Regions from separate parts of the Exiguobacterium sp. s130 genome, predicted to be linked through region 2. Evidence: riboswitches for the same ligand, from Rfam matches in the RefSeq annotation. Region 2 holds a riboswitch; the other holds the start of a gene.

Region 1 (3,414 bases), on a different contig from region 2:
GAAGGCTCCGTCTTAAATGGTGGTCCAGCCGGTCCGCATAAGACAGAAGGCATTGGAACAGCGAAATGGCCAAGTCTCGTTCCGCGTGAACTCGTCGACGAGATTCATACGATTTCTGACCGCGATGCATTTGACGCGGTTCATACACTCGCTGCTCGCGAAGGATTACTCGTTGGTAGTTCAGCAGGTGCAGCGCTCGTTGCTGCGCTTGATATCGCGAAGCGTCACCCCGGCAGTACGATCGTCACCGTCTTCGCAGACAGTGCCGAACGCTACTTAAGCCAACAAATCTTTGAAAAGGTGGACGAAACTCATGCGTAAGAAGACAGCATTGATTCATGGAGGAACAGGTGTCGACCGGGCAACAGGAGCCGTCACACCTCCGATCTATCAAACAAGCACATACAAGCAGGATAAAATCGGTCAACTTAAGGACGGATACGAATACTCACGGACAGCGAACCCGACACGGACGAGCATCGAACGATTGATTGCGGATCTCGAGGGCGGCGCACGTGGTTTTGCCTTCGGTTCTGGGATGGCAGCGATCCATGCCGTCTTCCACTTGCTTGAGTCTGGCGACCACATCGTTATGACGGATGACGTCTACGGTGGTACGTTCCGCTTGATGCAACGCGTCTTACCAAAGTTCAACATTCAAGTGACATTCGTCGATACGACGGACCTTGCGGCAACGGAAGCAGCGATCCAAGACAACACGAAGATCGTCTACGTCGAAACACCGACGAACCCGTTATTGAAAGTAACGGACATCGCAGCGATCGCAACGATCGCCAAACGTCACGATCTTAAACTCGTCGTCGACAACACGTTCGCGACTCCATATCATCAACAACCACTCGCGCTCGGTGCAGACATCGTCTTGCACAGTGCGACGAAATACATCGGCGGACACTCGGACGTCGTCGCTGGACTTGTCGTCGTTAAAGATGATGTGCTCGGCGAAGAGTTGCATTTCATCCAAAACTCGACAGGCGGCGTGCTTGGACCGCAAGACAGCTTCTTGCTCGTCCGTGGTCTTCGTACGCTCGGTATCCGGATGGATGCAATCGAAGAGACAGCACATGATCTCGTTGCGTTCCTACAAGCGCAAGATATCGTCTCGAACATCTTCTACCCAGGACTTGCATCGCACCCTGGTCACGACATCCAAGCGAAACAAGCGACTGGATTTGGTGGGATGATCAGCTTTGATGTTGGTTCAGCAGCGAACGCAGAAAAACTCGTCGAGGCGACACATTTCTTCACACTCGCTGAGAGTCTTGGTGCCGTCGAGAGCCTGATTTCCGTTCCGGCACGGATGACGCACGCGTCGATCCCAGCAGAACGTCGGGCAGAACTCGGCATCACGGACGGTCTCGTCCGGATTTCAGTTGGACTTGAGGATGCGGAAGATTTGAAAGAAGACTTAACACGTGCTTTCACGTTCCTCGAAAAAGTTTCTGAAAAAACTGTTTGACAACAAAAATAACCCCTGCTAATATTCAGAATATATTCTACAAACTTAATACCGAAACTCTTATCGAGAGTGGTGGAGGGACTGGCCCGATGAAACCCGGCAACCGCGGATCTAATCCGAAGTGGTGCTAATTCCAGCAGACAAAAGTCTGGGAGATGAGAGCAAATGGTTTTGTGTACTGAAAAGTGCGCGCGTTTGCTCTAAAACGCGCGCACTTTTTTTATTTTAGGAGGGACAGTTGTGATTCGTTTACAAGACGTAGGAAAGATTTATCGCTCAAAGCGCGGAGCGGTCGAAGCTGTCGCGAATGTCGATCTGACAATCGAACGCGGTGAAATTTTTGGAATAATCGGTTATTCCGGAGCAGGGAAATCGACCTTGATCCGATTGTTGAATATGCTCGAAGCACCAACGAGTGGTTCGATCCAAATCGATGGTGTTGAGATGACATCACTAAAACCAAAGGAATTACGAGGCGTCCGTAAGAATGTCTCGATGGTCTTCCAACATTTCAACTTATTGTGGTCACGAACAGTTGAAGAGAACATCATGTTCCCACTCGAGCTCGGTGGCTTCCCGAAAGCACACCGCAAGGAACGGGTAGCGGAACTGATCCAACTCGTTGGTTTGGACGGACGCGAAAAAGCCTATCCGTCACAATTATCGGGTGGTCAAAAACAACGTGTCGGTATCGCTCGGGCACTGGCATCGAACCCGGACGTTCTCTTATGTGACGAGGCAACAAGTGCACTCGATCCGAAGACGACGGACTCAATCCTTGAGTTACTCGTCGACATCAACCAGAAACTAAAACTGACGATCGTCTTGATCACACACGAGATGCACGTCATTCAAAAAATCTGTCACCGGGTCGCTGTCATGGAAGCCGGTAAAATCGTCGAGCAAGGACCGGTTGCAGAAGTCTTCCGTCATCCGAAGCAAGCGATGACGAAGGAGTTTGTCAAACAATTGACGTCGCCGTCGGAAAACGAGTTGACGTTCGCGAAACTACGCGAACGGTACCCAACCGGAAAAATCGTTCAGTTGACGTTCGTCGGATCAACAGCGGAAAGCCCGATCCTCGCGGAAGTCATGAAGGATTCACCGGTCCTGTTTAATATCATCGGCGGAAACGTCGGTCAATCGCAGGAAGGGGCACTCGGTACACTGTTCATTCAGTTGATCGGGGAAACAGCAGCAACACAAGCGGTCATCACGAAGCTTCAAGCCAGTGATGTTGAAGTGGAGGTGGATCACCGATGATTTCATTCTTTGACAACCTAGACTGGGACATGGTGTGGGAAGCGACAGGCAGTACCGTTTATATGACGGCAATCGCTGGGGTTTCGACATTCGTCCTCGGTTTGATCATTGGTTTACTATTGTATGCGACAAACGAAGAATTATTGTTCAAGAATCGGGCGTTTTATTCAGTGTTGAGCTTGGTCGTCAACGTCTTCCGTTCGATTCCGTTCATCATCTTACTGATCTTATTGATTCCATTTACGACAGCGATCGTCGGTTCGTTCCTCGGACCAACGGCAGCATTACCGGCACTGATTTTCGGTGCTGCACCATTTTACGGTCGGATGGTTGAACTCGCGTTACGTGAAGTCGATAAAGGTGTCATCGAGGCAGCGGAATCGATGGGGGCGACGAAGTTCCAAATCATCTATAAAGTCTTAATCCCGGAAGCGTTGCCTGCCATCGTTTCTGGTATCACGGTCACACTCGTCTCACTTGTCGGTTATACGGCAATGGCCGGAGTAGTCGGCGGAGGTGGACTTGGGGACATGGCCTTCATCGAAGGATTCCAGCGTTCTCAAAACGATGTCATCGTCATTGCGACACTCTTAATCTTAGCGATCGTCTTCGTCATCCAAATCATTGGTGATTTGCTGATCCGTGCGATTGATAAACGTTAATTCAAATTT
Region 2 (3,414 bases):
AGCGAAGTGGTATGCCGATTCGAAATCAGCGTCGCACCACGTACTCTATACGGTCGAGGAGCGATTTGCAGGCTACTTATTATCGATTGCGTCCGAAGCTAGTGACAGTTTGTTTTATCAGGAGATGCGGACGTCGAACCTGCATGACGTCGCTGACTGGCTTGGAACGAGTTATCGCCATCTCAACCGGATCATCACGAAATTATGTGAAGAGGAGATTCTCGTTCGACGACGCGGGAAAATCATCATCGTCGATTTGGAGCGGATTCGCGAGAAGGCGAACGGCAACAGCTATGAGTAAGGAGGAACGAACATGGTAATAGGAATCGTGTGTGCCGTGTTGGCAGGGATGTTAATCAGTTTACAGACGGTATTGAATGCTCGGATGAGTGACGCGTTCGGTGCTTGGGCGACAACGACGCTGGTCTTCTTCGTCGGTTTCATCGGAGCAAGTGTCACGTATGTTCTGTTTCGTGGTGGAACAATCGGACAGATCCAAAACGTATCGCCACTCTATTGGTTTGGTGGACTTGTCGGTGTCGGCGTCGTTTTTTGTGTCATGCGTGGGATTCAGTTGCTTGGTCCGTCCATCGCGATCTCTGTCGTTCTGATTTCGCAGTTAAGCTTTGCTCTTGCTGTTGATACGTTCGGCTGGTTCGGTTTACCACAAATTGATTTATCGTTCGGTCAGCTCGTCGGTCTCGCCGTCATGGTATGTGGGATCTTCGTTTTGAAGCGGTATCAAGTCGTCGCGCCGGAAGAGAGGGCGAAGGATCAAGTAGAACGTGTTTCATGACTTATTTTTTTCATAACAATGGAACAGGTCAGCAAACAAATGTTTACTGACCTGTTTTTTATATGCATTTTTTGAATTAGACCGTCGTCGTATCTTTCCATTCCTGCTCGATGAAAGCATCGCGACCAGAAGCAGCACGATCTTTTTTATAGTGTTCTGGATTTTTCTTATGGAAGTCTTGATGGTACTCTTCCGCCGGATAAAATTCAGAAGCGGCATCAATCCGCGTCACGATCGGTTGTTTGAAACGATTGCTTGCAGCAAGGGCGTCACGGGAAGCGATCGCTGCTTCGTGCTGTGCATCCGTATGATAGAAGATCGCTGGTGCGTACTGCGTGCCGCGATCTTGGAATTGACCTTCTGCATCCGTCGGATCCGTTTGTGGCCAGTAGAGTTCGAGCAGACGCTCGTACGGGAACAGGCTCGGATCAAACGTGATTTGGACGACTTCGAGATGTCCCGTCGTTCCTGTTTTGACTTGCTCGTATGTCGGATTGTCGACGTGTCCGCCCATGTAACCTGATACGATTCCCTCGATTCCTGGTAATTCTTCAAACGGTGTCACCATGCACCAAAAACATCCACCTGCAAATGTTGCTTTTTCCATCTGTCTCTTCCTCTCCGTGGGAAATCCCCATTGTATGTCTGACAGCGAGAAAACGAAAACGACTCCTTCGCTTGGTTGCAAAAGGAGTCGCCGCTTTTTATCAACCAAAGCTTTCGCTTTGCTGGTCGTAGCACCTTGCTATGCGCAGGTTGCTGGGACGTCATCGATCCAGATCTCTCGGTCCACTCTTGATAAGGGTATATGAAGTTGATGTCATTCGTTATCATTGTTGTGATGATACCATTCACACAGAAATAAAGTCAATCCTTAGGTTTCAAGGCACGTAAAACCGTCGCTCCGAGTGTCTTCGCACCAATCAACAACGCCTGTTCGTTAATTTCGTACTGCGGATGATGCTGTGGGTAGTTGACGCGACCGTCCGTATATCCGGAGCCAGTAAAGAAATAACTTCCCGGGACATGTGTTAGATAATGCGCGAAGTCATCCGCAGCCATCATTGGTGTGAGTGCCCGGACGGATGCTTCCGGTAAGAAAGAAGCGGCTTCCTGAACAAGTTTTGTCTCGTCCGGATGATTCCAGAGCGCCGGGTAACCAGTCGTGAAGTCGATTGAATAGGTGGCCCCAATGCCGGCACATGTCGTTTTGGCGACAAGATCGACTTCTTGCCGGAGCTGATGCCGCAGTGTCTCATTGAACGTCCGAATTTCGCCGACGATGCGTGCTTCACCCGTAACGATGTTCGGCGCCGTTCCCGCATGGAAGGATCCGATTGCAAGAACTGCCGGCTCGAACGGATCGACCCGTCGACTGACGAGATGCTGTAAGTTACAGACGAGCTGCGCTCCAGCGACGAGCGCATCTTTTGTTTTGTGCGGTGCTTGCGCATGTCCACCTTGACCATGAACGATGATTTCGAATTCGTCGATTGCACATAATGTATGTCCTTTCCGAAACCCAATCGTGCCAACCGGTAAATCATTTTCGAGATGTGTCGCGAAAATTGCATCGACCCCTTCGAGGACGCCGGCTTCGATCATTTGGATTGCTCCACCGGGAAAGACCTCTTCGCCATGCTGGTGGATGATCCGAATCGTTCCTTGCAATTGATTACGTAACGGATAGAGCGTAGCAGCGAGTGCCATCACCATCGCCGTATGACCATCGTGTCCACAAGCATGCATGACCCCGGGATGGATCGACCGGAAGGCAAGCGTCGTCTCTTCCTGAAGCGGTAAAGCATCAAAATCGGCACGGACAGCAATCGTCGGACCAGGCTGTTTGCCTTCGATCGTCGCGACGACACCACGACCTCCGACGGCTGTTTGATGAGGAATGCTTTGTTCTGCGTAAAAGGCGGCAATCCGTTCTGGTGTGCGGACTTCCTGGAAGGATAGTTCCGGATGGCGGTGGAAATCACGGCGTAATGCGATCATCGTCGGTTCGAATTGTTCGAGTGCTTCAAAAAGTTGAGTTTGCATGTTCTAGCTCCTTTAACGTGTGTCTTTTTGTGAAAATGGGTACAGATACAGGTAATCACGAAAGGGGATAATGTAACATGGGAGAAATCGTCGTTAATGCTGTACTTACCATCAAAGCTGGACTTGCGGATCAAGTCTTCCCGATTTTACAAACGGTTTATCATGCTTCACAAAAAGAAGAAGGATGCTTACGTTATTCCTTGCACCAATCGATCGAGGATGAGCATCAATTCATGCTGTATGAAGTGTATCGGGACGAAGAAGCGCTTGAAGCGCATATCGCATCCGACCACTATAAAGCCTATCGTGAACAGATCGAATTATACTTGATGGACCGACAAGTGGCGAAATACGTCGAGATGACTTTCTGACGTGTTGCGATAAGAAGAGACGAACCCGTCGAAACCGACGGATTCGTCTTTTTTATTACATCGATTTAAAGCCGAGGAAATGCTCCTGCCAACGCGGTTCGTAAATCGAGTTGATTTGAAGCTGTGAACCGCCTGCATGGATGAAGTGTTCGCTATCGAGCATGATTCCGATATGCGATGGACCATCCGTGTAGGTGTTCT

What was found. A riboswitch is a leader RNA that binds a small molecule or an ion and turns the genes downstream of it on or off. The one in region 2 is predicted to bind S-adenosylmethionine.
Region 1: linked by a shared signal. The riboswitch ahead of HZS85_RS02210 (methionine ABC transporter ATP-binding protein) and the one ahead of msrA (peptide-methionine (S)-S-oxide reductase MsrA) in region 2 are both predicted to bind S-adenosylmethionine.

What each region holds. Positions count from the first base shown of each region.
Region 1 is NZ_JACSNI010000001.1:438,292-441,705, forward strand. It holds gene HZS85_RS02200 (PLP-dependent cysteine synthase family protein) at 1-321, shown strand, start outside; gene HZS85_RS02205 (bifunctional cystathionine gamma-lyase/homocysteine desulfhydrase) at 314-1,480, shown strand; SAM riboswitch class I at 1,538-1,642, shown strand; gene HZS85_RS02210 (methionine ABC transporter ATP-binding protein) at 1,721-2,743, shown strand; gene HZS85_RS02215 (methionine ABC transporter permease) at 2,740-3,405, shown strand.
Region 2 is NZ_JACSNI010000004.1:48,079-51,492, reverse strand. It holds gene HZS85_RS11290 (Crp/Fnr family transcriptional regulator) at 1-301, shown strand, start outside; gene HZS85_RS11285 (DMT family transporter) at 314-796, shown strand; gene msrA (peptide-methionine (S)-S-oxide reductase MsrA) at 873-1,403, opposite strand; SAM riboswitch class I at 1,498-1,601, opposite strand; gene HZS85_RS11275 (M20 metallopeptidase family protein) at 1,664-2,842, opposite strand; gene HZS85_RS11270 (putative quinol monooxygenase) at 2,920-3,213, shown strand; gene HZS85_RS11265 (C40 family peptidase) at 3,269-3,414, opposite strand, start outside.